3 regions of the Desulfovibrio sp. UIB00 genome follow, and region 3 is predicted to be linked to each of the others. Evidence: predicted binding sites of a transcription regulator. Region 3 holds the regulator's gene; each other region holds the start of a gene.
What was found. The regulator sigma-54, encoded in region 3, starts transcription at its own class of promoters, with help from an activator protein. The targets are predictions, from matches to a motif close to CTGGCACGGNNNNTGCTT.
Positions count from the first base shown of each region.

Region 1: speB (agmatinase) is a predicted target of sigma-54. The motif match lies at 2,231-2,248, and genes of this name have one in related genera.
Region 2: urtA (urea ABC transporter substrate-binding protein) is a predicted target of sigma-54. The motif match lies at 6,941-6,958, and genes of this name have one in related genera.

Region 1 is NZ_JAETXJ010000007.1:126,236-136,804, reverse strand. Features, by position in the region: gene JMF94_RS11885 (multidrug effflux MFS transporter) at 1-631, shown strand, start outside; gene JMF94_RS11880 (class I SAM-dependent methyltransferase) at 765-1,532, shown strand; gene JMF94_RS11875 (hypothetical protein) at 1,543-2,079, shown strand; gene speB (agmatinase) at 2,352-3,239, shown strand; gene panB (3-methyl-2-oxobutanoate hydroxymethyltransferase) at 3,236-4,069, shown strand; gene JMF94_RS11860 (DEAD/DEAH box helicase) at 4,144-7,383, opposite strand; gene JMF94_RS11855 (acyltransferase) at 7,395-8,087, opposite strand; gene JMF94_RS11850 (FeoA family protein) at 8,339-8,590, shown strand; gene JMF94_RS11845 (hypothetical protein) at 8,784-9,587, shown strand; gene JMF94_RS11840 (diguanylate cyclase) at 10,082-10,569, opposite strand, start outside.
Region 2 is NZ_JAETXJ010000001.1:368,533-379,101, reverse strand. Features, by position in the region: gene truB (tRNA pseudouridine(55) synthase TruB) at 81-1,016, shown strand; gene rpsO (30S ribosomal protein S15) at 1,041-1,310, shown strand; gene pnp (polyribonucleotide nucleotidyltransferase) at 1,481-3,721, shown strand; gene JMF94_RS01625 (hypothetical protein) at 3,789-4,772, shown strand; gene JMF94_RS01620 (hypothetical protein) at 4,744-4,980, shown strand; gene JMF94_RS01615 (sigma 54-interacting transcriptional regulator) at 5,137-6,705, shown strand; gene urtA (urea ABC transporter substrate-binding protein) at 7,079-8,332, shown strand; gene urtB (urea ABC transporter permease subunit UrtB) at 8,452-10,134, shown strand; gene urtC (urea ABC transporter permease subunit UrtC) at 10,135-10,569, shown strand, end outside.
Region 3 is NZ_JAETXJ010000009.1:112,019-122,587, forward strand. Features, by position in the region: RNA gene rnpB (RNase P RNA component class A) at 1-302, opposite strand, end outside; gene JMF94_RS13310 (C4-type zinc ribbon domain-containing protein) at 361-1,137, opposite strand; gene JMF94_RS13315 (Nif3-like dinuclear metal center hexameric protein) at 1,157-1,948, opposite strand; gene JMF94_RS13320 (phosphoribosylformylglycinamidine synthase subunit PurQ) at 2,315-3,124, opposite strand; gene JMF94_RS13325 (CTP synthase) at 3,399-5,042, shown strand; gene JMF94_RS13330 (hypothetical protein) at 5,070-5,261, shown strand; gene rpoN (RNA polymerase factor sigma-54) at 5,338-6,762, shown strand; gene raiA (ribosome-associated translation inhibitor RaiA) at 6,799-7,338, shown strand; gene rapZ (RNase adapter RapZ) at 7,524-8,474, shown strand; gene JMF94_RS13350 (PTS sugar transporter subunit IIA) at 8,508-8,951, shown strand; gene JMF94_RS13355 (PTS sugar transporter subunit IIB) at 8,953-9,411, shown strand; gene JMF94_RS13360 (hypothetical protein) at 9,610-10,086, shown strand; tRNA gene JMF94_RS13365 (tRNA-Arg) at 10,413-10,489, shown strand.

The DNA of each region.
Region 1 (10,569 bases), on a different contig from region 3:
GGGTGGTCTGCGCGCCTCGTGGAAGGCCATGGGCGAGCTTTTGCGGCAAAAACCCTTCATGTGTTATGTGGGCGTGCAGGGTTTCACCATGGGCGGATTTTTTGGTTACGTGGCGGCCTCGCCCTTTGTGCTGCAGGGCATGTACGGCATTTCGCCGCAGGGCTACAGCGTCATTTTTGGCTGCAACGCCTTGAGCGTCATGTTTGTCGCCCTTGCCACAGCCCGGCTGTCGCGCCGTTTTGGCGAAGCCCGTTTGCTGCAAATCGGCAACACGCTGCGCTGTGCGGCCTGCCTTGGCGTACTGGCCGTGACGGTGCTCGCGCCAGCTTCGCCTTTGCCGCTGCTCGTGGGGCTGTTTTTCATGATCGCCCTCCAGGGCATGACGCTCCCCACCAGCTTTACCCTTGGCATCAGCGCGCAAAATGTTGGCGCGGGAACGGCCTCGGGCATTCTGGGCGTGGCGGTCTTTATTTTTGGCGCGTGCACCTCCCCCCTTGTGGGGCTGGCCGGGGGCGATACCGCTGTGCCGCTGGGTCTGGTGAGCGCCTGCACGGGGCTTGCCGCCGCAGTACTTGGACAAGTTGGCAACAGCGAAATGCAAAAGCGCGCCGTGCGGGAAAAGCAGGCCTGAGCCTGCTCGTTTCTGGCGGGGATCGGGCGGCATTGTTGCTGCAAATCAGCCCGCCGCATTGACGCGCTGTAGTCTGATGTTTACAACAAGTGGCGCTTGCGCTTTTTTTCGCCGCGCAGGGAGAACCGGATTCATGGATTGGGATGCCCGTCTTTATGACCAGAGCCACGACTTTGTGGCAGCCTACGGTGAAAACCTGCTGGGGCTGTTGCCCGATGGTCTGGGCTTTGTTGTTGACGTAGGCTGCGGCACAGGCACACTGACAGAAGCCTTGACCGCCAGAGCCGCCCGCGTGGTGGGCATCGACGCCTCGCCCGACATGATCGAGCAGGCCAGGATGCGCCTGCCGCAAGTGGAATTTCTGGTAATGGACGCCTGCGACATGCCGTGGAACGGCTGCGTGGACGCGCTGTTTTCCAACGCCGCGCTGCACTGGATAGAAGATCAGGAGCGTCTGACCGCCGCCATGGCGCGGGCGCTGCGCCCCGGCGGCCTTCTGGTGTGCGAATTTGGCGCGCAGGGCAATATCGGGCGTATCCGCGCTGCCTTTGGGGCGGCCTTTCAGGCCGTGCTGGCAGGGGAAGGCATTGGCCCGGCGCATCTGAACAGCGAGCGTTTTTATTTTCCCTCGGCGCAGGAATACGCAGGCCTGCTGAGCCGTCACGGATTTTCCGTGCGGCTTGCGGAAGAGTACGACAGGCCTACCCCTCTCAAAGGAGGGGAAGAAGGCCTTGCCCGCTGGATGGCCCAGTTTTTTGCTCAGGATCTGGATTGCGTGGCCCCAGAGGCTCAGGAAAAGGTTTTTGCCGCCGTGGCGGATGCCCTGCGCGCATCCATGTGGAATAACGGCGGTTGGATTGCTGATTATCGGCGGCTGCGGGTCGTGGCCGTAAAACATTAAGGGAGTCCCCATGCCCGAAGCTCAAGAACAATTTCAGAATGGCGTTGCCAAGGTTCTGGAAGCCGTCATGTTCGAGAACTGGCTGCGTTTTTATTTCATCTCTGAAAAGCCCGATGCCCCTGCCGCTACGGACGGCCAGCCCGCTCTGTTCATCGCCGTGCCGGTCAAGGCCATGGAGCGCATCAGCGAGCTGTTCCCCCGTCTGCTGCCTCTGGCAGAAGACATGAACGGTCAGGAAGTGACCTTTGAAACCTCCCGCCGCGCGGTCTGTAATTTTGTTCTGGCCCATGTGGACGGTCAGGTCATGCCCCGCGATACTGCGGCCATGATTTTTGAGAGCGCCACCTTCCAGGTGCAGATGCAGCTTTTCAACGCTTGGGTGCAGATGCACGAAGCGCAGCTTGACCGCAACTTTGTGGATTTTGGCGGCTGGCAGAAACTCTTTGACGAATGGCGCAATACGCCTGCCGCGCGCGAACTGGCCGAAAAGCTTTCCCTTTCTTTGCAGGGTGCGGCTGTTGCGCCGGGCAAGGATACTGTGCAGTAGGCTGTGCAAGAAAATATTTTGTACAGTTTTGCGCCTTCCAGGCAGGGCGCAGGCACGTGGGGTTAAACATTTTTAACGCGTCCAGTGAGGGGCTGAAAAAAATTACCAATAAAAAGCAGCGTGTTATATGATTATTCGTATGCTGCTTTTTGTGGCACGGCCATTGCAGCTTGGAAAGTACCTTCCTTTCTTTTGCTGACAGTCTCCTCCAACCGAAACGGCCTGCCTCCCCAAGCGGGCCGTTTTTTTATGTCAAATCACGGCAGGATCACATGCAAGACAAGTTTCTGGCTTCTGAATATCCCCAGTCTGCGCCGGAGCAGGCAGGGTTTCACATTATCCCCGTTCCTCTGGAGCAGAGCGTTTCTTATGGCGGCGGCACGGTCAAAGGCCCGCAAGCCCTGCTTGCCGCATCCCACCAGCTTGAAGCCTGGGAATGCGGATTCGCACCTGGCGAGTCAGGTTTTTTTACCGCTCAGGCCGTGGACTGCGCTGGCCCCATAACCGACACGCTTGACCGCATAGAGGCCGCTGTGGCCCATGCCATTGCCTGCGAGGCAGTGCCTGTGGTGCTGGGCGGTGAACATACCGTGACGCTCGGGGCCTTGCGTGCGCTGGCCCGGCAGGCGGAAAAAACGGGCGAACCCTTTGGGGTTGTGCAGTTTGACGCCCACGCTGACCTGCGGCCCCAGTATGAGGGCAGCCCCTTTTCACACGCCAGCGTCATGTACCGTGCCGTGGCCGACCTCGGCCTGCCGCTCACGCAGTTTGCCGTGCGCGATTTCTGCCGGGAAGAAGCCGAGATCCGCAAGAAGTTCAACGTCACCCATTACGATGCCTACTTCCTCGCCCGCGTGGGCCTGCCGGAGCTGCCCCTGCCCGAGGATTTCCCCAAAAATATTTACATCACCTTCGATGTGGACGGGCTTGATTCGTCCATCATGCCAGCAACAGGAACGCCCTCGCCCGGCGGCATCAACTGGCGCGAGGCCCAGTACATGCTGGAACGCTGCGTGGCGGGCCGCCGCGTGGTGGGGCTGGACGTGGTGGAACTGGCCCCCATTGAGGGCCTGCACCATGCGGACTTTACGGCTGCCAAACTTACCCACCTCATCATGGGGCTGGCCCACGATGCCAATCAGAAGGAGGCTCAGTCATGAAGAATACCATAGTTACCTTCCGCGAGGCCAAAGGGCAGGAAAAGCTCGTCATGCTGACGGCTTATGATTACAGCACCGCACGGGTCATGGACATGGCCGGGGTGGATGCCCTGCTTGTGGGCGATTCGCTGGGTATGGTCATGCTGGGCTATCCCGACACGCTTTCCGTCACGGTGGACGACATGGTGCGCCACTGCTCCGCCGTGGCGCGCGGTGCGCAAAAAGCCCTTGTGGTCTGCGACATGCCCTTTATGAGCTACCACGTTTCTGTGGAAGATACCGTGCGTAATGCCGGGCGGCTCATGACTGAAGGCCGTGCCCAGGCGGTCAAGCTTGAAGGCGGCGCGGAATTTGCCGCAGAAGTGCGGGCGCTGACGCGGGCTTCCATTCCCGTCATGGGGCATCTTGGCCTCACGCCGCAATCGGTGAACGCTTTTGGCGGGTTCAAGGTACAGGGCAAAAGCATGGCTGCAGCCCAGAAACTGCTGGACGATGCCCGCGCCCTGCAAGAAGCCGGGGCTTTCGCCCTGGTGCTGGAATGCGTGCCCGCGCCACTGGCCGAGCGCGTGACCCAGGCCCTGTCCATCCCGGTTATTGGCATCGGCGCTGGCGCTGGCTGCGATGGGCAGGTTCTTGTGTGGCAGGATATGACGGGCATGACCCTGAGCCACCTGCCGCGCTTCGTCAAACGCTTTGGCGAAGTGGGCGCAAGCCTGCGCTCGGCGGTGGAGGCCTATGCGCGTGAAGTGCGCGCGGGCGCGTTCCCCGGTGAGGATCACGTCTACCCCCTGCCGGAAGGTATGGAAAAGACACTGAAAAAATTGAAGTAACTCTGTCTTTCCACAGAGATCTGAAAGCAAGACGCCCGCGATCACGGGCGTCTTGCTTTTTCCGGCTGGTAGTTTCAGCGCCGGTGAAAATCCACAGGAACACGCACGCGGGAGCCTGCCTTGTTGCTGAACAGCAAAAAGCCCTGCTCCAGACCGTGCAGATAGAGGCGGCGGGTGATGTCCACATCCTTGCGGCAATACGTGGCGATATCTTCCAGCCTTCCCTCCTTCCACCATTGCAGGGCTTGCAGACCGTCGGCGCTCTTGGGTTCGCCCAGGGTGGCCTGCCCCAGATTGTCCAGTGGAAGGCGGTAGTTCAGGCGTTCGTACACGCGCTGTAAAAGGTCAAGGCTGGGCAGGGTGCGCAGATCAAAGGGCGCAAAGGGCGAGAGCACGGCGTAGTCAAAGCGCAGGCTGTTGAAGCCGACCACAAGGTCGCTCGCGTGCAGGCGCTCGAACAATGCGGGCAGCTCCTCCTGCTGGTAGGAGAAATAGTCGTCCGCCTTGCTGTCGTAGGCCACGGCAACGCTCACGCCCATGCGGTCGGCCCTGTTCCAGCCGCCCACCTCGGCGGCGGAACGCCGGGTTTCCACGTCAAAGACCACAAAATTTTTTGGCGGCGGCACGGGAATGTGCGTCAACAGGCCTGCGGCGTCAAAGGTCTTTGTCCCTTGAGCGTCCGGCGCGCTGCTGGCCTCCCTCTGAGGCGTGGGGGCGCTGCCGCTGGAGCCGGACTGTGCAAGACCATTAGCGCCGAACAGGCTGTTCTGGTTGTCCGGCGCGGAGTGCTTTTTGCTCATGGATTCTTCCTCCATTGCAGTGTGCGCGGCTTCGGGCTGGCTGCCTTCATTGATGAAATCCAGGGCCGAAACCGCAGGCCGGGGCGCTGCCGCCAGGGCAGAGGCTGCGTCCAGAGATTCCATATCCAGCCTCTCTGGGGCGGGGCTGATGCGCAGATCGCGGCACAGGGCCTCGCCTTCCGAGCCGGGGGCCAGCATTTCGCGCAGCAGTTCCAGCGCGCCGATTTTGCTGATGGGCCTGTTGCCGGAGCCGCACTTGGGCGAATGCACGCAGGAGGGGCAGCCGTCCTCGCAGGGGCAGGCGGCAACAGCCTTGAAGGTCGCTTCCAGCAGGCCCCGCGCATCGGGAAAGGCTTGACGCGTCAGGCCCGCCCCACCCGGGAGGCCGTCATAAATGAACACTCCCGACAGCCCGGTCTGGGCATGCAGCGGGGTGGAAATGCCGCCAAAGTCGTTGCGGTCGGCCATGATGAGTAGGGGCAGCAGGCCGATGGCAGCATGCTCAAGGGCGTGGATGGAGCCCATGTAGTGCAGAAAACGTTCTTCCAGCGAGGCACGGATGCTGTCTGGTATGATGTACCACAGGCCCTCGGTTTCAAAAACCTGCGGCGGCGCGGCAAGTGGCGTGATGGTGAGCAGGCGGTTGCCCGAGGTGGAGCGCTTTTCATAGCCGGTCACGGTGTCGGTGATGCGCAGGCGGCCACGGCAGACAAGCACGCGGCCCAGGGATACACGCTCGACTTCTTCAAGGATATCCGTGCTTTTTTGGCCGCGCGTGCGCGTAAACCATGAGACCTTGGCGGCCTTGGCCACAATGCGGGCGCGGGCCGGGTCCATCTCTTCAATCACATAGCTGCGGCCCCGGTGCAGGTAAACAGCGCCGGGGTGCGTCTCCTGCCATGCGCGAAAGCCATCCACCGAGCCGATGATCTGGCCGTCCTGATCTTCAATGCTGAAGGTCTGGCCTGTGCCGCGCAAATCCACATGCCGCTGGGGCCGCTTGCGGGCGGCCAGCAGTTGGGTGCCGTCCGCCGATTGCAGCAATAGTCCCTTGGCGTTGAGCGCGCGGGCGGCGGCGCGGGCAGCAGGGCTTGCCAGCATGGCTTCACCGGGGGTGAGGGGCATTTCTGCCGCCGCACACTCCAAATGACGGGTCAAAATGACCTCGTTGTCCGGGTTGACCACGGCTTTTTCCGCAGGGCGGCTGAAAAAATCTTCGGGATTGCGGGCAAAATACTGATCCAGCGCATCCTCGCCCGCCACCACGATAACGGCGGATTCCTGTTGGGCGCGGCCTACGCGCCCGCCGCGTTGCAGGGTGGCCATGACCGTGCCGGGGTAGCCCACAAGGATGCACACGTCCAGCCCGCCAATGTCTATGCCCAGTTCCAGCGCGCTGGTGCTGACCACGGCCAGCAACTCGCCCGAGGCCATGCGGGCCTCGATGCCGCGTCTTTCCTCTGGTAGAAAGCCCGCGCGATAGGCGGAGATTCGTTCGGAAAAAGTCCCTGATTGTCCGGCCCACAGGCTGATGAGTTCTGTCATGCGCCGCGAGCGGCAGTAGACTATGGTGCGCAGGTTGCGGGCCAGCGCCGCCTTGAGCAGATCAATGGCGGCTGTGGCGGGGCTTTGCTCCGGATTGAGAAAAACAAAGTGCCGTGGCCCCTGCGGCGCGCCGGACTGGTCAATAACCACTGGCGCATCCGCTCTGCGGGCGGCAGGAGCGGAGGACGGGGCCTGCGCCGGAGAATCCAGGCCTGTGGCAAGGGCAGGCGCGGCGGGAGCCTCCGTGCCGGTCAGCGCAGCCGCCAGCTCGCCGGGATTGCCCACGGTGGCCGTGCACAGCACATAGACGGGCCGCGCGCCGTAGCGTCCGGCAATGCGGTTGAGCCGCCGGAACACCTGGGCCATGTGCGCCCCGAACACGCCCCGGTAGGTGTGGGCTTCGTCCACAACCACATGGCTCAGGCCAGCCAGAAATTCCGCCCACTGTTCGTGGTGGGGCAGAATGCCGAGGTGCAGCATCTCCGGATTGCTGATAAGTACCGTGGGCGGATTGCGCCGGATTTTGCGGCGAAAATGGTCGGTGGTGTCGCCGTCATACAGGGCGGCTGTGGGACGGGCCTCCTTGGGCCAGCCTTCCACCAGGGCGTTGAACGCGCCAAGCTGATCCTGCGCCAGAGCCTTGAGGGGGAAGAGATACAGGGCGCGGGCGTCACGGTCGCGCAGGTAGCGGTCGAGCACAGGCAGGTTGTAGATAAGGCTTTTGCCGCTGGCCGTGGGCGTGGCCGCAACAATGGAATGCCCGGCGCGGATGTGGTCTGTGGCAAGCGCCTGATGGCTGTAAAGCTCGTGGATGCCGCGCTGCTCCAGGGCACGGCTGATGGCAGCGGGCCAGGGCAGGCGCGTGGGCGCGTGGCATGGCTCCACTGGCGGAAAGAGCTTGTGGCACGTGACCTGCGCACCCAGCTTTTCCGACGCCAGCAGCGCCGTAATATATTCCCCCACCGACACCGTGCAGCGACCTATTCCGCAGTGACGGGCGGCTGCGCGCTTTCGCCGGGCTTAAGGCAGCACAGCACGCGGGCGGGCGAGCCAGCGGCAAGGCAGAAGGGCGGCACGTCGCGCGTGACCACGCTGCCAGCGCCGATGATGGCACCCTCGCCAATGGTTACGCCCTTGAGGATAAGGCAGTTCATGCCAATCCACACGTAGTCGCCAATGGTTACCGGGCGGTCGCCTTCCATGCCGGGTTCTGTGGCGCGGGCTTCCGGTGGCCAGTGGGCGTGAAAGTCGGAATCCACCACAATACAGTTGGGGCCTACCATGACCTGACGCCCAAGGCGTATGACCTTGGAGCGCGCGGTGATGGACGTGCCGCTCAACTGGCAGCCGGGGCCGATTTCAATGCTGGCTCCGGGGCCAAAGGTGCGCAGACGCACGGGATGGGCCAGCGCGGCCGCCGTGGCCCGCCGCCAGGAAGAAATGAGGCTTGCACCAGCGCCAATGCTCATGCGGCTGCCCGGCCAGCGCAACAAGCCCACAGGCCCGTGTGCCGACACGCCAGCGCCCACCTCCACGCCCAATGCAAAGGCTTTGAGCCGCAGGCGCAGGGTTCCCCAGAACGCGCCGTTTACGCGCATGATCTGCAAACACAAATAGCTTATGACGTTGGAGGGGGTGAGGCCCCGTTCCAGAACTTTTTTCAGGATGCTCATGGCTTGTCCGTTGTTGACGTGTGCCGGAAAGGGCGTGGAGGCAAGCGGCCCTCCCGCTGTAAGGCATCATGCCAGAGTCGGGCCATATGGTCGAGTGGGGCGCTGGAGCGTTCAGCGCCGAATTGGGGTGTGGCGCGTTCACCGCGATTGGGGAGGCCTATTTTCTTGACGGCAGGGGGAATGATCGATAAATTGAAATTGAATGTTATTTTTAAATAAGCAGGTTTTTTAAAGGGTCTCCCGGAGGCGCAATGGATTCAGTCATTCCTCTCACGTCCCTCAAGGTGGGCGAGGTGGCGCGTATTGTCAGCATCAATGCCAGGGGCGAGCTTGCGCGGCGCATCCGTGATATGGGGCTGGGTTCGGGCATGCCTGTTTCTGTGGTGGGCTATGCGCCCCTGCGCGACCCATTGGCCTTGCGCTGCGCAGAAGTAACCATTGCCCTGCGCCGCAGGGAGGCCGGGGCCATCATGGTGCAGCCCGCTGCTCAAAAGGGAGCTTAGAGTTTGTATGGTTAGAATTTTATGTTTTATCAATCAAAAAATCTTAAGTCATGACTGATAGAAACGCTTGTCTTTGGCTACGCTGACGAGGAATTCGAAAATAGTCAGTTTTCATTTGGAGTGTAACAGAAGTGGCTTGTAATAATTTAGGAGGTGTGTAATTATTAAATTATAAATATTTTGAGGGGAGAGCATGGAAAATAAATTAATTTTTTCAACTTTTGAATTGTATCTTGATAATGTTGAGCTGACAAAAACGGCAATTGAGTCAACAAATGTGGATTTAGGCATTAAAACCACGACAAGTGTAGACAAGCAGAAATGTATGAAGACTTATGTTGGTCTTCAAAATGAGTATATATTTATGAGTCTTTACGAAGGTCGTTTTCTGCCTTTATCATCGACAGTATTCAATAGAGAGCTTAATTCTGAGCAACCAAATTCTCGCACAGAAGCCGAGGCCGAATGGAATTCTCAATCCTATGGCATCTATAATTTTAAAAGTAAAATTTTATACATATCTAATATAAATAAGAAAAGTTTATTTGAGTCTATAATAAAAGATAGAATTTTAAACAATTCTGATGCAAATGTGATGATTTCAAATATATATAAGGATGTTGAAACGTTTGTAGAAGAAATCTCTAAGGCAGAAAAAATTTTTTTTGCAAGAAAAAAGGAAGACCAAGTGGGATTGTTCTCTGACAATGCCCAATTTGACCCTAAATGGTCTGAGGGGGCAGATTCTTTCACAGTTGAACTGAAGTATAGTAAACTAAAATTATTCAAAAAAAGAGTTAATGATTTTTTCAACCTAGCAAAAAAGAAAGAAATTTCAAATCTTGTTTGTATTGGACGCGGCGATGACAATTTGGAAAAAGTTTTTAAAGTCGATACGTTTATTGAAAAAATAAGCTTGGATGTACAAAAGAATGAACGTGGCCTTTATGAAGATGAATTAGTTTTTTCTGCGTTAGTTAATAAGCTTACATCATGAAAATAAAATATGCACTTTGGCTTATAGTGCTATTTTCACTTGATAGTGATTTTTCTATCCCGTTAATTCGGTCAGATGTTATTGTGTTCGTCTCTATTGTATTTGGTTTTTACGTCTCGACGTTTACATATATTATTTTTTCCCCACTAGCGAGAAAGCTGTATGGGACATCAAATCATGGCGAGCTAACAACTGAATTTCATAAAGTCATAGCAATATACAAAAAATCCATAATTTTAAATATTGTAACAATTATTTTATTGCTTTTCTTTAATCAAATAAATTACATTCTTTTGATTTATTTGCGGTGGTTTTTGACAATAAAAACAATATGCATATTAAATAATGCAATTTATATTGCGCTTGTTGTTTGCAACATGCTGCTTTTTTTGGACATACTCACTGTGAATATAAATTTTTCAATCCTTAATATAAGAAACTCGGACAAATCTAAATAGTTGCTTTAGTGCTGCCTAACGAAGGAGTAGAAAAAATTACTCCTGCCCGTAAACGCAGGTGCGGTTGCGGCCTGCGGCCTTGGCGGCATAGAGGGCGGAATCTGTCTGCCGCACCAGCATCTGGCTTTCTTCCTTCTGCTCCTCCAACGGCCTAAGGCTGCTCACTCCCAGGCTGACAGTCACCAAGTCACCCACGGGCGAGCTGGGGTGGGGCAACTGCTCCCGTTCTACCTCAGCATGCACGCGGGCGGCCACGGCCTGCGCTGTCGCAACATCCGCACCGGGCAGCAGCAGGGCAAACTCCTCCCCGCCATATCGCGCGCAAACATCCGTGGAGCGCGCCGCCCGGCTCATGGCGGCGGCAATGCGGCGCAGGCATTCATCCCCGGCCTGATGCCCCAGGCTGTCATTGTAGCGTTTGAAGGTATCCACATCCAGCATGATAAGCGCCAGCGGCGTGCCGCTTTGCAGGGCATGCAGCCACAGGGAATGCAGCTTGTCGTCAAAGGCGCGGCGGTTGCCCA
Region 2 (10,569 bases), on a different contig from region 3:
GTATGAGTATGACCACAGCGGCTGTTGCCGCACCCAGCACCCCAGACCGGCAGCCGGCAAAAAGCTCCGGGGCGGCCCAGTTGCCCCAGCAGCACGGCATTCTGGTGTTGCGCAAGCCCTCCGGCCCCACCTCGGCCCGTTGCCTCACGGCTATCAAACGCCTTGGGCAAAAAAAGATCGGGCATGCAGGCACTCTTGATCCTTTGGCATCAGGAGTTCTGCTTGTTTTGCTGGGACAGGCCACCAAGCTTTCAGGCCATCTGCTGGCTGGCGGCGGCAAGGTTTACAGCGGCACGTTGCGGCTGGGACAGGCCACCGACACATGGGATATTGAAGGCAAAGTTGTGGCCGAAGCGCCGTGGGAGCATGTGAGCGAAGCTGACGTGCGCCGCGAGGTCGCCGCATGGCTTGAGCTTACCGAGCAGGCCGTGCCGCCCTATTCAGCGGCCAAGCACGAAGGCCAGCCGCTCTACAAACTGGCGCGCAAGGGTGTGGAAGCCCCTGCCAAGGTCAAACGCATAAAAATTTCGCAGGCGGAAACACTCGAGGTGAGTCTTCCGTTTGTGAGCTTTCGGGTCGCTTGCAGTTCTGGCACCTATATACGCTCCCTGGCCCACAGCTTGGGGACGCGCTTAGGGTGTGGAGCCGTGCTCACAGAACTGACCCGGGAGTATAGTCACCCCTTCGGCCTCGATGTGGCCCGCGATCCTGCGGACTTCACGGCTGATCCCGCCCTGTTGCCGGGTTGCGTGCGTCCCATTGCGGAAGCACTGCCCCACTGGCGCAAGGTAGATCTCACGCCGGATGAAGCCGCTCGTGTGCGCAACGGCATAGCCGTGCCATGCCGCCCGGAAGCACCCGCGCAAGTGGATGCCCCCGAGCCGGGCGCGACAGATGCCGAGCCTGCGGAAGGCTTTGCGCTGCTGCTTGAACAGGGCACTGCCCTGGCTCTGGCGCAGCTCGAAACCACGCCCGCTGGCCCATGTTGGACCGTGTTGCGGGGACTTTGGAACTAACCCCGACTATCAAGGAGTACTGCTGTGGTAATGGATGCCAGCGACAAGAAAACGGTTATTGATGCCCACGCCAAACATGAAGGCGACACCGGTTCCCCGGAAGTTCAGGTGGCTCTGCTCACCGCCCGTATTGAAGACCTCACCGGTCACTTCAAAGAACACAAGAAGGACTTCCACTCCCGCACTGGTCTGCTCAAGCTGGTTGGCCGCCGTCGCAACATTCTGAACTATCTGAAGAAGAAAGACGTTCAGCGTTACCGCGCTCTTATCGAAAAGCTCGGTCTGCGCAAGTAAGACTTCTGTCGCGCAAGGGGGAGCCAGCGCTCCCCCTTGTTGCTTGAATCAACCCCATCGAGGGTACAAAACGCGAAGAAGGGGGGTCCGGGAAAATCAGGCAGAGGCCAATGGCCGAGGATCTGCCCGCTTTTGCCGGAATCCCCTTCGCACGACGCAAAGGATTTTTTATGTATCAAGATATTTTTGAACCCATCAGGGTTACAGCCATGGTCGGCGGCAAGGAAGTTATCCTTGAAACAGGCCGTATGGCCAATCAGGCCCACGGTTCTGTGTGGATTCAGTGCGGCGGTACCGTGGTACTCGTCACCGTGTGCTCGCAGACACTTGAATTCGACAAGGGATTCTTCCCCCTTACCGTTGAATACTCCGAAAAAATGTACGCCGCTGGCCGCATCCCCGGCAGCTTTTTCCGCCGCGAAATCGGCCGTCCTTCCGAGCGTGAAACCCTGGTTTCCCGCCTGATCGACCGCCCGCTGCGTCCGCTCTTCCCCAAGAAGGGCCTGAACGAAGACGTGCAGGTTCTTGCCAGCGTCATTTCTGCCGATCAGGTGAACGACTCCGATGTGCTGGCGCTTACGGGCGCTTCCGCCGCTGTCATGCTTTCGCCCCTGCCCTTTGACGGCCCTGTGGCCGGTGGCCGCATTGGCCGTATCAATGGGCAGTTTGTGCTGAACCCCACCTTTGAGCAGCAGGAACAGAGCGACCTCAACATCGTGTTTGCCGCCTCCGCCGATGCGCTCACCATGGTGGAAGGCGAAGCCCGCTTTGTGCCCGAAGAAGTCATCATCGACGCTCTTGAATGGGGCCGCCAGCAGATTCAGCCCCTGGTTGAAGCCCAGCTCAAGCTGCGCGAACTTGCCGGCAAGCCCAAGATGGCCTTTACCCCCCACGCCGACGACCCGGTTCTGGTTGCCCGCGTGAAGGAACTGGCCCTTGCCGCTGGCCTGGAAGAAGCCCTGCGCGTGCCTGAAAAGATGGCCCGCAAGGACGCCCGCAAGGCCGTGAAAGAAAAGGTCATGGAAAACCTCAAGAGCGATCCGGCCTGGGCCGAAAACGACGCCGCGCTCAAGAGCGTGGGCGACATGCTCTCCGACCTGGAAAAGAAGCTGGTGCGCGCACGTATTGTCAACGAAGGCACGCGCATTGACGGCCGCGACACCAAGACCGTGCGCCCCATCCAGATCCAGACCGGCCTGCTGCCCCGCGCCCACGGCTCCGCCCTGTTCCGCCGTGGCGAAACCAAGTCCATGGTTGTGACGACCCTTGGTTCTTCCACTGACGAACAGCGCATGGATTCGCTCACCGGCGACGTGACCAAGCGCTTTATGCTGCACTACAACTTCCCGCCTTTCTCTGTGGGCGAGGTCAAGCCCGTGCGCGTTTCGCGCCGCGAAATCGGCCACGGCGCCCTGGCTGAAAAGTCCCTGCGCCCCGTGCTGCCCGCTGACGCTGATTTTCCCTTTACCCTGCGCGTTGTGTCCGAGACTCTCGAATCCAACGGCTCCTCCTCTATGGCTGCCGTGTGCGGCGGCTCGCTTTCCCTCATGGATGCGGGCGTGCCCATCAGCGCCCCTGTGGCCGGTGTAGCCATGGGCCTCATCAAGGAAGGCGACAAGTTCATCGTGCTCACCGACATTCTTGGTGACGAAGACGCCCTCGGCGACATGGACTTCAAGATCGCAGGTACCGCTGAAGGCGTGACCGGCGTGCAGATGGACATCAAGATCACCGGCCTCACCACCGAGATCATGCGCGCCGCCATGAAGCAGGCCCATGAAGGCCGCCATCACATTCTGGAAGAAATGGCGAAGGCCATTGGCGAACCGCGCAAGGAACTTTCGCGCTTTGCCCCCCAGCATGCCGAAGTGTTCGTGAATCCGGACATCATCCGCCTCATCATTGGCCCCGGCGGCAAGAACATCAAGGCCATCACCGCAGCTACAGGCGCATCTGTGGACATTGAAGATACGGGCCGCGTGTCCATCTTCGCCCCCACGGCTGAAGCCCTGGAAAAAGCCCGCGAAATGGTTTCGTACTATGACCAGCGCCCCGACCTCGGCAAGAACTATCTTGCCAAGGTGCGCAAAATCATGGAAATCGGCGCCATCGTGGAAGTGCTGCCCAATGTGGAAGCCCTTGTGCACGTGTCGCAGCTTGACGTTAACCGCGTGGAACAGCCCGGCGACGTCGCTCGCCTTGGCGAAGACATGATGGTCAAGGTCATTGAAATCAACGGCGACCGCATCCGCGCCAGCCGCAAGGCCGTGCTGCTTGAAGAACAGGGGCACCCCTGGAATCCCGAAGAAACCGCCCGTCCTCCCCGTTCCGACAGGGGCGACCGTGGCGACAGAAATGGCCGTGGTGACCGTGGCGGGCGTGACCGCCGCGACCGTGGCGACAGACGTTAAATTGTATTGCGCGCTGGCCGGACACCCTCCGGCCAGCGCCCTGACCGCGCGATGAAAGGAATATTTCATGGCCAAAAAAGCTGAAAACAAGATTCAGGCTGCCGAAACCGAAGCCGAAGAATGGGTTCGCGTTGACAGCGAAGGCAATCCTCTTGCCGATCAGGCTCCTACTGCCGAAGAGCTGGAAGCCAAACTGGCTGCCGCCAACCGTGGACATACAGAAACCCTTGGCGATGCCTGGGCTGTACTGACGGGGCAAAATCCCGCCGCCATCATGGGCCAGATTGCCACCACCGTCATGCACGACGGCGGCACCCGCCCCTCCTGGCAGTGGAAACGTGACGGCAAGGATCACATTCTGCTGGCATGGCCGCAGGATCAGCCCGTGAGGGCTGCCGTGCTTGTGGCTGGCGAGGAAGGGGAAAAACTTGCCCCAGTTACCGCCACCCCCCTGCTTGAAGGGCTGCCCAACGACCTCACGGTTGACAACGTGCACCCCTGGCAGACCGGCGTTGAGGCCAACGTGGCCGTGACCATGCTTGAAGGTAAAAACCCCATGTGGTTTTACGACCCGTTGTATGGACGCGACAAGGACGACCTCACCCCCGGCGTCATGCACACATTTTTGCTGGCTGGCCTTGCCCTTGCCCTGCGCAAGGCCCTGCTGGACGAAATCACCATCACCCAGGGCGTGCGCTACGAGGCCTATGCCGAGGCATGGCTTGCCGAAAATCCCGGCAAAACCCGCCTTGACGTGCCGCCCCTCAAGGTGAGCGTCAGCAATCGTCACCTCATCATGCCTGGCCGTAATTTCTGCGAATACCAGATGCGCGCCACCATTGAAGAAGTGAAGGACTGCCAGCTTGAAAAAATGCCCGTAAAGCTGCTCTACCTCAGCTTTCCCTTTGAGGACAGGCAGCCTATGCGTCTGGCTGTTTACGCCTCCAAGATGGTTCTGGGCGACTACGAACCAGAAGCGGGACACGAAATTGATGCCTATGTATGGCTGCAAGGCCGTATCATTGACATTGACCAGGGACCGCAGCAATAATCTTCTGAAGGGCCGCGCCACGGGCGCGGCCCTTCACCCCTCTGTGCGGAGCCGCCTTGCCGCCAGCTATGAAGCGGCCCGTTTCAGAACGATCAGCCCCATCGGGGCCACTGCGACCTGGGATTGCACCATCCGCAAGCCGACAACAGGTCAGACCAGATCCACTATTCCCCCCTCAGTCGGCATCAACGGGCACCTTGTGCCGTGATGCCTGATGTGCCGTTCCGTATTGCAGCATTTTTGCTTGAGATTGCTCAGGTTACTGCGTGAGCAGATGCCCGCCACCAAGGCAACGCAGCTATGGACAATGTTCGGCAACTTCGGAAAACAGCGCCGTACTCACGCCGCATTGAGCAGGGGACATATGCAAGAAGCCCATTTCGCCGCGCCCTTCATGGGCACAGGGCAGTGCCTCGACACCCTTAACCGGGTGTTGGCCGCCCTATCGCCGGGCCATTCCTTTCACGATTCTCTACAGGAGCTGCTGGCGGCTCTTGCAGAAGACATGCACTTCGACAGGCCCCACATCGTGGTTCAGGATCCCGAAAGCGGCGAGCTCAAGCTCTCGCTTTCCTACGGCCCTGCGGACGCGCCCGAGGCCGCCTATGAACCGGGATCAGGCATCACTGGTCAGGTTTTTGCCGAGGGCAGGCCCATAATTGTTTCATGCATGCAGGGTCGGCCAGACTTTCAGAACCGCCTTTTTGGCCGCAGCCAGGAAGAAATGGCGCGGCTGGCATTCATAAGCGTGCCGGTGCGCGTTGAAAATGCCGACCAGACGGAAGTTATCGGCACCCTGAGCGCCGATACCCCCACCGCCCCGGAATCAGAACTGGATCTGCGCTGCCGCTTTCTCGAAACAGTAGCCACGCTTGTGGGTCGGCAGGTGGCCCGTTTGCAGGAAGAAATGGCGCGCCAGCATTTCTGCATGCTGCCCGATGAACCTCTTGTCAGCGGCACGCCAGCCTCGGTCATAGCCACCTCCAAGAGCTTGCGGCACGTGCTGCGCCGCCTCACGCAGGCCGGGGCCAGCCGCGCAACCGTGCTGTTGCGCGGGGAGTCGGGCGTGGGCAAAGAACTGATGGCCCAGGCCCTGCACACAGCAAGCCCCAGGCGCGCGCAGCCTCTGGTCATGCTCAACTGCGCCGCCCTGCCCTCAGAGCTCATTGAAGGCGAGCTTTTTGGCTGGCGCAAGGGCGCGTTCACAGGCGCTGTGCAAAACCGCGCCGGGCTTTTCCGCCAAGCAGACAAGGGCACGCTGTTTCTGGACGAAATCGGCGACCTTTCCACCACAGCCCAGGCAAAGGTGCTGCGCGCGCTTCAGGAAGGCGAAATCCAGCCGCTGGGCGATGAACGCCGCTACAAGGTGGACGTACGCCTTGTCTGCGCCACCAACCGCCCGCTGGAAGAGCTGGTGGAGCAGGGGCTGTTCCGCGAGGATCTTTACTACCGCATCAATGTCTTTCCCGTGTTTATTCCCCCGCTGCGCGAAAGACCGGAGGACATTTTGCCCCTCACGGAGCATTTTCTGCGCATGTTCAGCAAGGAATACGACCGCCCGGTACGGCGCATTTCCACGCCTGCCATCGACCTTTTGCTGCAATACCACTGGCCCGGCAACGTGCGTGAGCTGAAAAACGTCATGGAACGCGCCGTGCTTATCTGCGAGGATGCCGTGCTGCGCGCCCATCACCTGCCCAGCACCCTGCAAAGCGCGGAGAGCAGCAGCACCGGCCCCACGGGCGGCGGCCTTGGCTTTAATGAAACCATCGCCAGGGTGGAGCAGGAATTTATTGTGGACGCCCTCAAAAACGCCCGTGGCAACATCCATCAAGCCGCGCGTGATCTGGGCATCACCTACCGCATCATCTATTACAAGATGAAAAAATACGGCATAGATCACCGCAGGTTCGCGCCTTCAAACCCTGCCTAGAACCACAAATCATGCAGGACATGCACACTCCACACCCGGCCGGCAGACTTGTAATCTGCCGGGCCGGGTGTGTTTTTTTTGCGCGGACGCTCAAACCTGTTGGAGGGCAGACAGCACCACTCCAGAGGCGTACAAAAATGTTTTAAAATCTCATGATTTTACAAAATTGTTTTAACATTAGAGCGCAATCTAAAAAATTATCAAATAAATACAAAATATTACAGATAAAATCACCTTGGAACGCCTCTTGCTTACCTATGTGCTGTAGCAAGCAGCGCGGCAACCATGGGGGTGCGCCGCGTCACGTACAGACATACAGACAGTTCCAAGGAGGCTCCACATGTTCAAGAAAACGTTGGCGGCGTTGGCTCTCATGCTCGTCACCCTGTGCGGTTCGCTGAACGCAAAGGCCGCAGAAGACACCATCAAGGTGGGCATTCTGCACTCGCTCTCCGGCACCATGGCCATCAGCGAAACAACGCTGAAAGACGTCATGCTCATGCTCATTGACGAGCAGAACAAAAAAGGCGGCCTGCTGGGCAAGAAGCTGGAACCAGTGGTGGTAGACCCTGCCTCCAACTGGCCCCTCTTTGCAGAAAAGGCCCGCGAGCTGCTGAGCAAGGACAAGGTCGCCGCTGTTTTCGGCTGTTGGACCTCGGTTTCGCGCAAGTCCGTCTTGCCCGTGTTTGAAGAACTCAACGGCCTCCTCTTCTACCCTGTGCAGTACGAAGGCGAAGAATCATCGCGCAACGTCATCTACACCGGCGCGGCCCCGAACCAGCAGGCTATTCCCGCTGTGGACTACCTGATGAACGATCTCGGCGTGAAGCGCTGGGTACTGGCCGGTACGGACTACGTGTTCCCCCGCACCGCCAACAAGATCATCGAAGCCTACCTGATCTCCAAGGGCGTGAAAAAGGAAGATATCCTTATCAACTACACGCCATTCGGTCATTCCGACTGGCAGTCCATCGTTGCTGAAATCAAAAAGTTCGGCAACGCGGGCAAAAAGACCGCTGTGGTTTCCACCCTCAACGGCGATGCAAACGTGCCTTTCTACAAGGAACTTGCCAACCAGGGCATCACGGCCGCCGACATTCCCGTCATGGCTTTCTCCGTGGGTGAAGAAGAACTTTCCGGCATAGACACCAAGCCCCTGGTGGGCCATCTGGCTGCCTGGAACTACTTCATGAGCGTGGACAATCCCGCCAACAAGGCCTTCATCAAAAAGTGGCACGACTTCACCAAGAATCCCAAGCGCGTGACCAACGACCCCATGGAAGCCCACTACATCGGCTTCAACCTGTGGGTGAAGGCTGTTGAAAAGGCCCAGAGCACCGATGTGAACAAGGTCCTGAAGGCCATTGTGGGTCTTGAAACCCCCAACCTCACCGGCGGCATGGCCAAGGTACTGCCCAACCACCACATCACCAAACCCGTGCTGATCGGCGAAATCCAGGCTGACGGCCAGTTCCAGGTGGTCTGGGAAACTCCCTCCGTGGTTCCCGGCGAAGCGTGGTCGCACTACCTGCCCGAATCCAAGGATCTGATCGGCGACTGGACCGACCCCATCAACTGCGGCAACTACAATACCAAGACCAAGAAGTGCGGCGGCGCTTCCAAATAGCCCGCGCAACCGTATGAACCTGCTGCGGGGGCCTCAGCGGCCCCCGCAATCCCCCCACGGCACGTCGGCCAGGGCCAGCGCCCGCGCAGACCCGGCAGACCAGACTAAAGGATATTCCCATGCGCACGGCGCTCTTGCTCTGCTGCCTCATAATTTTCAGCCTGCCTCCCGCAGTGCTGGCGTCCGGACCGGAACCGGACGGGAATGCCGGGGGCGCGGTTTCGACTCCTTCCGCGTCCCCGGTGCTAACTTCGCCATCCATTATTCCAGCCGATCTGCTCAAGGCTCTGGTGAGCCCCAAGGTAGCAGACAGGGATGCGGCCATTGCCGCGCTGGAAAAGGATGACAGCAGCCTTGCCGCGCCACTGCGCGAAAAACTGCTGGAAGCCCTGCTGCGCAATACCCTGCTGGCCGATGCCGCTACAGGAGCGCTCTTTGTGAGCGACGATGCTGGTCAGGCGCGGCCCCTTGACGCCAAAGGCGAACTTGGCGCGGTGCAAAGTGCCGACAGCCTGCGCAAAGTGGGCACAAGCAACCGCCAGCGCCAGCGCATTACGGATATTCTCAACGCTCAGGCTCTTACTTCAACCGACACGGCCAAGCGCCGTCAGGCTTCGGCAGCCCTCATGGACAGCGCCACCCCGCCCCTCAAGGCAGAGGCCCTGAACAAACTGCTGGCTGGTGAAAAAGATGAAGCCGTGCGCGGCAACCTCAACGCAGCTCTTGCCCTGTACGTGGCGGCTGATCCAGCCGCCGTGCGCTCAGACCAGCTTGCCGCCGTCAAAGCCCTGAACAGCAACGGCAGTCCCGCCGCCCTCAACGCCCTGCGCACGCTTGCCGCTTCATCCGACGCGGCTGTGGCCAAGGCTGCGGACGATGCCCTCTATTCCCAGCGCGTTTCCGCCCAGTGGGCGCAGTTCTTTGAAATGCTCTTTTTTGGAACGAGTCTGGGATCCATTCTTGTACTGGCCGCCATTGGTCTTGCCATCACCTTTGGCGTCATGGGCGTCATCAACATGGCCCACGGCGAGCTGATCATGCTTGGGGCCTATACTGCCTGGGGCATGCAGCAGCTCTTGCCGGGCCAGCCCGGCCTTGCTCTCATTCTGGCTGTGCCCGCCGCCTTTCTGGTGAGCGGCGGCACAGGCGTACTGCTTGAAAAGACTGTTATCCGCTTTCTCTACGGTCGCCCGCTGGAAACATTGCTGGCGACATTCGGCATCAGCCTTGTGCTGCAACAAGCCGTGCGCACGGTGTTTTCGCCCCTTAACCGCGCCGTGCAGAATCCGGAATTCATGAGCGGCGTGTGGCAGATCACCCAGCATTTCAGCCTGACCTGCAACCGCGTGTACATCATCCTTTTCTGTCTTGGCGTGTTTGCCCTCATCCATGTGGCCATGCACCGCACCCGGCTGGGGCTTGAAGTGCGCGCCGTATCGCAAAACAGGGCCATTGCCCGCTGCATGGGCATACGCGCCTCGCGCGTGGACGCGCTGACATTCGGCCTTGGCTCCGGCGTGGCGGGCATGGCTGGCGTGGCCTTGAGCCAGGTTTCCAACGTTGGCCCCAATCTGGGCCAGACCTACATTGTGGATTCCTTCATGGTGGTAGTGTTTGGCGGCGTGGGCAACCTCTGGGGAACGCTCACGGGCGGGCTGGCTCTTGGCATTGCCAACAAGTTTCTGGAACCTGCCAGTGGAGCCATGCTTTCCAAGATCATCATTCTGGTCTGCCTTATCCTGTTCATCCAGAAGCGCCCGCGCGGCTTGTTTCCGCAAAAGGGCCGTGCGGTGGAGGCATAAATGGCGACCGATATCTTTGAACGCGAAAGGCTGCTCAACACGCCTACCCGCAATTTTCTGGCTGTTACCGCCCTGCTGTCCCTGGCTGTGGTTGCAGGCAGCCTGCTGCCCGCAGGCAGCGCCCTGCACGTGCCGGGCTACATGGTCACCCTGCTGGGCAAGTATCTGACATATTCCCTGCTGGCCCTTTCCGTTGATCTGGTCTGGGGTTTCATGGGCGTGCTCAGTCTTGGGCACGGCGCGTTTTTCGCCCTTGGGGGTTATGGATTCGGCATGTACCTCATGCGGCAGATAGGCGCACGCGGCGTTTACGGTAACGCCAACCTACCGGACTTCATGGTTTTTCTGAACTGGAAAGAACTGCCATGGTTCTGGCAGGGCAGCGAATACTTTGTGGTGGCAGTGCTGCTGGTGGTGCTGCTGCCCGGCCTGCTG
Region 3 (10,569 bases):
CTCTAGGGGCGCAGTTACCTGCGCCCTCAAGCAACCTACCCGGAAGGCAATGGTCGGGCCGACCACCTTCCCTATTTGGTCTTGCTCCAAACGGGGTATGCCTAGCATGCCGCGTCACCACGGCATCTGGTGGGCTCTTACCCCACCGTTTCACCCTTACCCCGCCGCGAGGCGGGGCGGTTTGCTTTCTGTGGCGCTGTCCGAGGGTCGCCCCTCCTGGGTGTTACCCAGCGTTCTGCCCTGTGGAGCCCGGACTTTCCTCTCCGGGCCTTGCGGCCCGCAGCGACGGTCTGTCCGACTCCCACTTGTTGATCTTGTTTCCGGCGCGGTTTGCGGTACAGGCCGCGCCGGAAGTGATTCTTAGTCGGTAAGGGTCACCGGCTTCTGGGCGCACTGCGGGGCGTCTTCAATAGAGAAGTGCTCGCACCAGAAAATGAGGCGCTGGCAGTTGGGGCAGCTCAGAATCTGCTGACCGCGCTGCAATTCAATGAAAGACTGCGGCGGCACGGCAATGTGGCAGCCGGAGCAGATGCCTTCTTTCACGGCAACAATGACGGGGTGCTCAAGACGCCTGCGGATGAATTCATAGCGCATGAACACGGGCTGGGGAATATTCTTGCTGGCTGAGGTGCGCTTTTCGTTCAGGCCTTCAAGGGCGGTGTTGCCCTTTTGCAGCTTTTCTTCAAGGCCGTCGCGCTTTACTTCAAGCTCGGCCTTGATGGCGGTGTAGGTCAGGTCGATTTCGGCCAGCGCATCGTTCTGGTATTGCAGTTCCTCAAGAAGGGTCATTTTTTCTTCTTCACGGGAACGGTTGACCTTTTCCATGCTGTCCATTTCGCGCATCATGGCGTGGTATTCACGCTGATTGCCCACTGCCATGAGCTTGTTCTTGCTCTTTTTGATGCGCGCGGAGTCGTCATCAATCTCGAGCGAGAGGCGCTTTTGCTGATCCTGAAGGTGCGAAAGCTTGTCCAGAATGTAGTTGCGCTGGGTTTCGATGGCGGCAAAGCGCTGCTCAAGGGAATCAAGCTCGCTCGGGGCGCTGCTCAGGTCCTGCTTGACGGCGTGGATGGCGTCATCGACCTTCTGCAACTCAACAAGCTGCTTGATCTGGTCAAAATATACGGCATTGCTCATGAGAGTCCTCCTGATAAAATCATGACAGGGCAACAGGGCGGAAGGGCGAGGCGGAAGGCACAAAAAACACTTCCGTCTCTGGCAGGCGCTGTTGCAGCAACCGGCTCATGCGCAGCATCATTTCTTCCTCAAGGCTGTGGTGACCCACATCCAGAAGGCAGATTTCAGCGGCAAGCGCCGTGTGGTATTTGACATCACCGGTTATGAAAAGCTGCGCATGGGCAGCTTGCGCCGCGCCGAGCAGCGATGAACCCGAACCCGTGCAGTAGGCCACGCGGGTAATTGTTTGCGGCTCCGGCCCGCTCACTGTGGCTGTGGCAAGGGGGGCGTTGCGTGCAACGATGCCTGCAATCTGCGCCACTGTCATGGCCTTGGGCAGATCGCCCGCAAGGCCGAAGCCCAGAGGCAGATCATTGCCCACTGCCGGGGCCACAGGCTCCAGCACTGCAAGATTGCGCAGCTCAAGCGCACGGGCCAGCCAGCCCGCCGGGCCGTAAGCGTTGACATCCAGCGAGGTATGGGCCGCATACAGCGGCACATCGGCCTGGAACAGCAGGCGCAGCACCTCGTGGTAGTCGTCAAGCCTGTTGGGCAGCACGGCCTTGAGCAGCAGCGGGTGATGGCTGAGCACAAATTGCGCGCCCTTTTCCAGCGCTGCACGCACGGATGCGGGCGTTGGGTCGAGGCAGACGGCAAGCCTGGCAACATCCTGCCTGTGCGACGCCACCTGTTGGCCCGAAACGTCCCAGCCAGCGGCAGCGGCCAGAGGTGCAATTTCTTCTATCGCCTTAATAATTTCAATAGGTTGCATAGATATCACCCACCATAAAAAAAGGCACTTTCTTGCTGGTGCAGAGAAAGCGCCTCGTTGAATACGGCGTAAAAAAATGTGCAACGTGTTGTGGCAATGTTGTTTCGCACCTTGTCTGACGCGTGCGCGCAGGAAAATCCAAAGGGGGTTCAGCTCTTCGGAATCAGCGAATCTATCGAAGGCCTTGTGCTTTGTCAATAAACATTGCGCAGGAGCTGCTTGCAGCAAGGCCGCGCCGTGTCGCAAAATGTATACGGAAAGGGGAGGCTTCGTAAAGCCTCCCCCAAATAATCATGGCGACAACGTGAGTCGGACTGTGCAGAGCATTATATAGTGTCAGTCTGCATCAGGCACAGCTGAATCTCTCTATTGACCGCGCAGGTAGCGCACGGCATTCACAAAAATGAGCGTACCGGGGGCATCCAGCTCGCCGCGCGTCCAGCCGGGGTGGTTGGTCACGTGGTGGAAAGCCTCGGGGTGGGGCATAAGGCCCAGCACCCGGCCCGTGGGGTCGGTCAGACCCGCAATGGCAAGGGTGGAGCCGTTGGGGTTGAGCGGATATTCCTGTGTGGGCTTGCCCGTAGCAGGGTCGGCGTATTGCAGGGCGATGAGGTTTTCTTCCTCCAGGCGGCGCAGGCAGTCCGCATCGCGGGCAACGAGCTTGCCTTCGCCGTGGCGCACGGGCATGGAGAGCAGGGGCAGGTTTTTGGTAAACACGCAGGGGCTTGCCGCATTGGGCAGCAGATGCACCCAGCGGTCTTCAAAGCGGGCGGAATCGTTGTTGCCCAGTGAAACCTGGCGCTCAAAGCGCTGACCGCCAAGGGCAGGCAGCACTCCCAGTTTGACCAGCAGCTGGAAACCGTTGCAGATGCCCAAAATCAGCTTGCCCTCATCCAAAAACTCGCGCAAGCTCTGCAACAGGGCCGCGCCCGCGTCGTCCTTGAGGTAACGCCAGCGCATGGCCGCAGCCTGAGCCGCGCCGAGATCGTCGCCATCCAGAAACCCGCCGGGGAAAATCAAAAAGTGATAGTCGGCAAGGCGAACCTTGGCCGCCACCAGATCGGAAAAATGCACCACATCGGCCTTGTCGGCACCGGCCAGACGGGCCGTGTGGGCTGTTTCCATGTGCGAATTTGTACCGTAGCCGGTGATGACCAGTGTGTTGACCGTACCCATGCGGGGGAAGCCTCCTTGGCTTTGCAACGCGGATAATTCCGGCCATGCCTTGCGGTGTGCGCCGGACGTGCTTTTGCCTTGGAAACCTTGGCTGACCCGCGCCGGGCATAACAGATGACCGGCGCGCGGGCCGCTTGTGGTGGGCACGCACGCTGAAAAGGGAATAACACATTACTTAGCTTGTTTTACTTAGTCAATGCTAGCCAAAAAATTCAATTTGGGTTAAGACTGTTTGGTTGAACTATTCAACATACCCAAGTACAGGTGGAAGTGCATGAAAACTAAATACATTTTTGTGACGGGCGGCGTTCTGTCGTCGTTAGGCAAGGGCCTCGCAGCTGCGTCTTTGGGCGCGCTGCTGCAAACGCGCGGGCTTACGGTAACCATCCAGAAGCTTGATCCTTACATCAATGTTGACCCCGGCACCATGAACCCGTTCCAGCACGGCGAGGTATTTGTTACCGATGACGGCGCGGAAACGGATCTGGATCTCGGGCACTACGAACGTTACCTTAACGTGCCCATGTCGCGGAAGAACAACACCACTTCCGGCGCTATTTACAACCACGTTATCGCCAAGGAACGTCACGGCGATTACCTGGGCGCCACGGTGCAGGTGATCCCGCACATTACTGATGAAATCAAGAGCGTGGTGCTCTCCCTTTCCGAAGGCGAAGATGCGCCTGATGTCGCCATTATCGAAATCGGCGGCACTGTGGGCGACATTGAAGGCCTGCCCTTTCTTGAGGCCATCCGCCAGTTGCGTTCCGACCTTGGACGCGACAACTGCCTGAACATCCACCTTACGCTGGTGCCTTACCTTCGCAGCGCTGGCGAGCACAAAACCAAGCCCACCCAGCACAGCGTCAAGGAACTGCTTTCCATCGGCATTCAGCCCGACATTATTCTGTGCCGCTGCGAGCAGAGCATCCCCGAAGAACTGCGCCGCAAGATCGCCCTGTTCTGCAATGTGGATCAGGACGCCGTGTTCTCTTCGGTGGACGTGAACAATATTTATGAAGTGCCGCTCAAGTTCTATGAAGAAGGCTTTGACCAGAAGGTAGCCATCATGCTGCGCCTGCCCGCGCGCAATGCCCACCTTGAAGCCTGGGAAAAGCTCGTGAGCGACTGCGCCAACCCCAAGGGCAAGGTCACCATTGCCATTGTGGGCAAGTACGTTGACCTCAAGGAAGCCTACAAGAGCCTGCACGAAGCCCTCATTCACGGCGGCGTTGCCAACCGCGTTGAAGTGGAGCTGCGCTACGTCAATTCCGAGAATGTGGACGAAAGCAACTGTGCGGAATCCTTCAAGGGCTGTCATGGTATTCTTGTGCCCGGCGGCTTTGGATATCGCGGCGTGGAAGGCAAGATTGCCGCCATCCGTTATGCGCGTGAAAACAACATTCCCTTCTTTGGCATCTGCCTTGGCATGCAGTGCGCGGTTATCGAATTTGCCCGCCACGTGGCAAACCTTGATGACGCCAATTCGGAAGAATTCAACCCGCTTTCTGATCACAAGGTCATCTACCTTATGACCGAGTGGTTCGACTTCCGCACCAAGAACGTTGAAAAACGCGACGCGGGCAGCGACAAGGGCGGCACCATGCGCCTTGGCTCCTACCCCTGCAAGGTGCAGCCCGATACCAAGGCCTTTGTGGCCTACAAGAAGGGCATGGTTGATGAACGTCACCGCCATCGCTACGAATTCAACAATGCCTTCAAGGAAATGCTGGGCGAAAAGGGCATGGTTTTCAGCGGCACCGCCCCTGACGATTCGCTTGTGGAAATCATTGAGCTGAAGAACCACCCCTGGTTCCTTGGCTGCCAGTTCCATCCCGAATTCAAGTCCCGGCCCATGAACGCGCATCCGCTGTTCCGCGAATTTATCGGAGCGGCGAAAAAGTTCGCCAAGGTGTAATTAGCGGCGCTAACGCAGCGAGGCTTTTTGATTTTCACCAAGCTTGGGTATCGCAAAATCGCGCAAAAAGGGGAGGGCATTGCCTTCCCCTTTTTTGGTGCGCAGATTATTTTCAACGGCGCAAATGCTGCGCCAAATCTGGATTTTTGGCGCTGGCAGCCTTTGCTGCTGGTTGGCGATACCGCGAACCTGATCTTGCAACTGTTAGCTATTGCATAATTTTTGCAGATGTGGCACAGTACTTGTAAACAGATAAGTCTATAGTCCTATGGCTAGTTAAGGCAAAAGAGCACACATGGCACTGGAACTACGGCAGCAACTTAAGCTGTCACAGCAACTGGTAATGACCCCGCAATTGCAGCAGGCAATCAAGCTGTTGCAACTCTCACGCGTGGAACTTCTGGAAACTGTGCAGCAGGAACTGCTTGAAAACCCCTTTCTCGAAGAATCTTCACTTACGGACGATGCCTCCCAGGAGCAGCACGAGGAAAGCCGCGAAGCCCCAAAGGAGGAAGTGTACGACAGGGAACTGGCCAAGGACGCCGACTGGGAAGATTACCTCGGTGAGTTTGCCAGCACCCCCCGCCTTTCGCAGTCGCGCGAGTTTGAACTTGCCGAAGAAATTTCGCCTCTCGAAGCCCGATATGCGGCCAAGCCCACCCTTGAGGGGCATCTTTTCTGGCAGTTGCGCCTTTCGTCGCTGACAGAAGAGCAGAAGGCCATTGGCGAGGTCATTATCGGCAACCTCTCCTCCGCCGGGTACCTGCAAGCCAGCATTGAAGAAGTGGCCGAAATGGCCCAGGTCGCGCCCGAGGCAGTGCTGCCCGTGCTTGAGAGGGTGCAGCTTTTTGATCCCATCGGCGTTGCCGCGCGCGATGCGCGCGAATGCCTGATGGTGCAGATCAAGAGCCTCAATTACGCCCGCGACCCAATCCTCGTGGAGCTGGTAGAATCGCACCTCGAAGACCTCGAGGCCAAGCGCTACAAGCCCCTGCTGCGCAAGTTCAAGCTCGATATGGAAGAGCTCAAGGAGTATCTGGATATCATCCAGAGCCTTGACCCATTGCCCGGCGCAAGTTTTGGCGGCGGCGAGCCAACCTACGTAAGCCCCGATGCCTATTTGTACAAGATGGGCGATGAATTTGTGATTTTGCTCAATGATGACGGCCTGCCCCAGTTGCAGCTTTCGGCCATGAGCCAGATGAACATTGGCGGCTCTGAGAAGGAAAAGGACTACTGCGCAGAAAAGATCCGCTCCGCCTCATGGCTTATCAAGAGCCTGTATCAGCGCCAGCGCACGCTTTATAAGGTTATGGAAAGCATTGTGCGCCACCAGCAGCCATTTTTTGAAGACGGCGTGACCAAGCTCGCGCCGCTCATTCTCAAGGATATTGCTGACGACATCAGCATGCACGAATCAACGGTGAGCCGCATTACCACCAACAAGTATGTGGCAACGCCCCACGGCATCTTTGAATTGAAGTTTTTCTTTAACAGCGGCCTTGAACTCGATGACGGAAGCCAGGTAGGCTCAGAAAGCGTCAAGGCTCTGATCAAGAAATTCATCTCTGAGGAAGATACCCGATCCCCCCTCAGCGATGAGCGTATCGGCGAAATGCTCAAGGAGCGTCTCAAGGTCAATATTGCGCGGCGCACGGTGGCAAAATACCGCACGGCGCTTGATATTCCATCTTCGTCAAGGCGCAAGGAGCATTTCTGATTCCCCGTCGAGTGGCTCAATACTTAGGAGGAACTTATGAACATCTCATTTGCTTTCAAGAACTTTGAAGCCTCCGAACATCTGAAGAAGTATGCCCGTCGCCGCATGGAAAAGCTGGGACGGTTTTTTGGCAAGGCCTCTGGCCTTGAAGTTGTCGTTGTGCTGACAGTCGACAAGTTCCGTCATCGCTGCGAAGTGACCGTTACGGGCGAAGGCCTGCACATCAACGCCACGGAGCAGACTTCGGACATGTACGCCGCCATTGACCTTGTGACAGACAAGGTTGAATCGCAGATCAAGCGCCAGGTGGCCCGCGTAAAGGCCCAGCGGCGGCACGCCCGCAATACGGATGTGGACGTGTTTACCTACAACCTCGATGCCGAAGCCGACGTGCAGCAGCCCGTTGACGGCACCGACCGCCTCGCCACCAAGCCCCTGCATCTGGATGAAGCGCTCATGCAGCTTGATTCCATCGGCAGCGAGTTTCTGGTGTTCTTTAATGCAGAAAACAACCGCATCAATGTGGTATACCGCACCAAGGTGAACGGCTATGCCCTCATTGACCCCGTGTTGTAATCGTTCATAATGAGGGGGCGGGCTGGCAACGGCTCGCCCCCGTCTCAGGCGCACCCCCTGCCGGTTGCCGCGCAATGGCCCTCACCTGGGCTTGAGCGCGGCGCGGATTTGGCAACGTCCGTCAGAAGCCTGTGGCGTACAACCCCGGCTGCAAACGGCGATCTGACCCCGAAGAGGCGAATGTCATGAAGGATTCCGCGCAGATACCCGCCACAGATTCCACCCTTGCCGCAAAGCCTGATGCCGACGCGCCCGTTCCCGGCGTGGATGTGCAGGTGTGCATTGTCACGGGCCTTTCCGGCGCTGGCAAAAGCACAGCGCTCAAGGTTTTTGAAGACATGGGCCATTTTGTGGTCGATGGGCTGCCCGTGAGCCTTGTCATGGAAATGGTGGACATGATGTCGCGCCCCTCCATGAGCCACTTCAAGGGTATTGCTCTGGGTATGGATCTGCGCCAGAGCAATTTTGTGGAAGATATCAACGATTGCCTGAGCATGCTCGCGGGCAAAAACATCCGCCCCATGCTGCTTTTTCTTGAGGCCAACAATCAGGAACTCATTCGCCGCTATGCCTCGACCCGCCGCCCGCATCCGCTGGAGCGCGAGGGCATGGGCCTTGAGGCGGCGCTGCTGGCAGAGCGCAGCAGCCTGCGCCCCCTGCGTGAAATGGCTGATCTGGTCATCGACACCTCGCGTTTCTCCATCCACGACCTGCGGCGCGCCATTCAGAAGCGCTGGAGCGGCAACAAGGGCAAGCTGCGGGCCATCAGGGTCAACGTGATTTCTTTCGGTTTCAAATATGGTGTGCCGCGTGAGGCTGATCTGGTTTTTGACCTGCGTTTTCTGGCAAATCCCTATTTTGTGGAAGAGCTGCGGCCCATGAGCGGCAAGGACAAACCCGTTGCCGACTATGTGTTCAATTCGCCCCATGCCCGCGAATATCGCGACAAGCTGGTTGATCTGCTGTTTTTTATGCTGCCGCTCATGGAGGCCGAAGGCCGCTACCGCATAACCGTGGCCGTGGGCTGTACCGGCGGCCGCCACCGCTCTGTGGCAATGGCCGAAGAAATTTTACAGGCGCTGCGGCAGGCTGATTATCCGGCTTTTCTGGAGCATCGGCACCTTGAACTTGGCTAAAAAAGCTGGCACGTTCTGTTGCGTGAGGTTGTCATGACGGACGAAAACAAGAAGACTCAGGTTGGAATCATTCTGGTTTCGCATGCCGACTATGGTTCGGCCATGCTGCGCACCGCCGAATTCATACTCGGGCAGCAGAGCGATTGCAGCTCCATCAGTGTTGACGTGGCGCACGAGGTTTCCGAAACCGTTCGCCGCCTTACGGACGCAACCCAGCGGCTCGACAAGGGCGCGGGCGTCATTATTCTTACCGATATGTTTGGCGGCACGCCCACCAATCTTGCGCTTTCGCTGCTGGCAACCCACAAGGTCGAGGTTGTTACCGGCGTGAACCTGCCCATGCTGCTCAAGGTGTTTACCTCGCGCGACAAGGAGCTTGAAGAAGTGGCCCGCATCGCTGGCGAGGCAGGCGCAAAAGGTATTGTGGTTGCGGGCAGCATGCTGCGCAACAAAGCCCGTGATAAAGCCGATAGCTAGTATGTGGTTTCGCGTGGACAATCGCCTGGTTCACGGCCAGGTCATCGAAGCCTGGTTACCCTACACAGGGGCGCGACATCTGGTGGTAGCCAACGACGAACTTGCGGACGACATAATGCGGCAGCAGATAATTGAACTGGCAGTGCCGCAGCGCGTGATGACCCACTTCATCAGCGTAAAGGAACTGGCGGCCACGCTCAATTCATGCGGTGATGACTGTTTTGTGCTGTTTGCCAATTGTCAGGATGCGCGGCGCGCCTGTGACGCGGGTATCCTCATGCAGGTGCTGAACATGGGCAACCTGCACTACGCGCCGGACAAGCTACAGGTGCTGCCCCATGTGGCCCTTTCCGCACAGGACAGGGAAGACCTGCACGTTATACAGGATCATCTTGTGCAGCTTGATTTTCGCTGCGTTCCCACAGAGACAGTTAGAGGCCCCAATGACCAACTTTTCTGATGTATTCGTTGCCGGGGTTCCCTACGCTTTTTTTTTGCCCTGGCTGGCGCTGCGCGTTCAACCTGCATCGTTGGCCTTGTAGACCGCCCCATCTGTCTGGCCCTGTTCGCGGGCTTTTTTACCGGCGACTGGTCGCTGGCACTCCCCCTTGGCATAATCATCGAACTGCTCTGGCTTGACGCGCTGGAGCTTGGCAGCGTGGTGCCGCCGTATGGCAGCCTGAGCTTTCTGCTGGTGTTCCCCCTGTGCAGACAGTTTGGGCTGGATCAGCCCGGTATGGCGCTGTTGCCGCTCATACTCTCCATGATGGCGGCCTACACGGCGAGCTGGTGTGAACAGCGCCAGCGCATCAACCTCAACCCGATGGTGGATGCCGTGGTGGCGTGGGGGAGCGGCAGCGGGGGAGTATCGCCGGGGCGCGTTATTCTGCGGGCCGGGCTGTGCCGCGCCTTGTGGCAGGCGGCGTTGTATGTTGTGTGCTTTGGGCTGATTTATCTGCTGCTGGCGGTGCTGTCGGCACATCACGCCATACCGGCCCTGCGGGCGGTGACGTGGTCTGCCCTGTATGTGGCGGCCCTGCTTGGGGCGGTGCTGTCGTTGCGCACGCGTCAGGCCTACGCTGTGCTTGTGGGCACGCTGGGCGCGCTGGCACTGCTCATTTGGGGCGGCAACTAGGGAGTGGCTGGAACTGCATAGAGGGGAAAACTGAGTAGTGGGCTGGTGGTAGAGCTGCTGCGGCTTGGCCTGCAGTTCGTCCAGATTTAGACGAAACTCGCCTCCAGCTCTGCGGGAGAGCGACAACCTCCTAAGTTGTAGGCCACAGTTGTAGGCAGCCCGCCAATTACAGACATCTGGCCCTTTTTCTCCATATGCGCGACTTGGATTTTTCCCCTGCCACCCGCGCCAGAAGTGCCCATTCAGAGGCCAGATGCTTTGCTGCCAGTGAAGCCGTAGATGCCCAGCTTGACATGACCCTAAAGAATTACTACAAAATCCGGATTGCGCTCGTAGCTCAGTTGGATAGAGCGACAACCTCCTAAGTTGTAGGCCACAGGTTCGATTCCTGTCGGGCGCACCAGCAATTTAAAAATGGTCACACGGAATTTCCGTGTGACCATTTTTAAATTGTTCTGTTGCTAGGTCATTTGCTAAGGGATG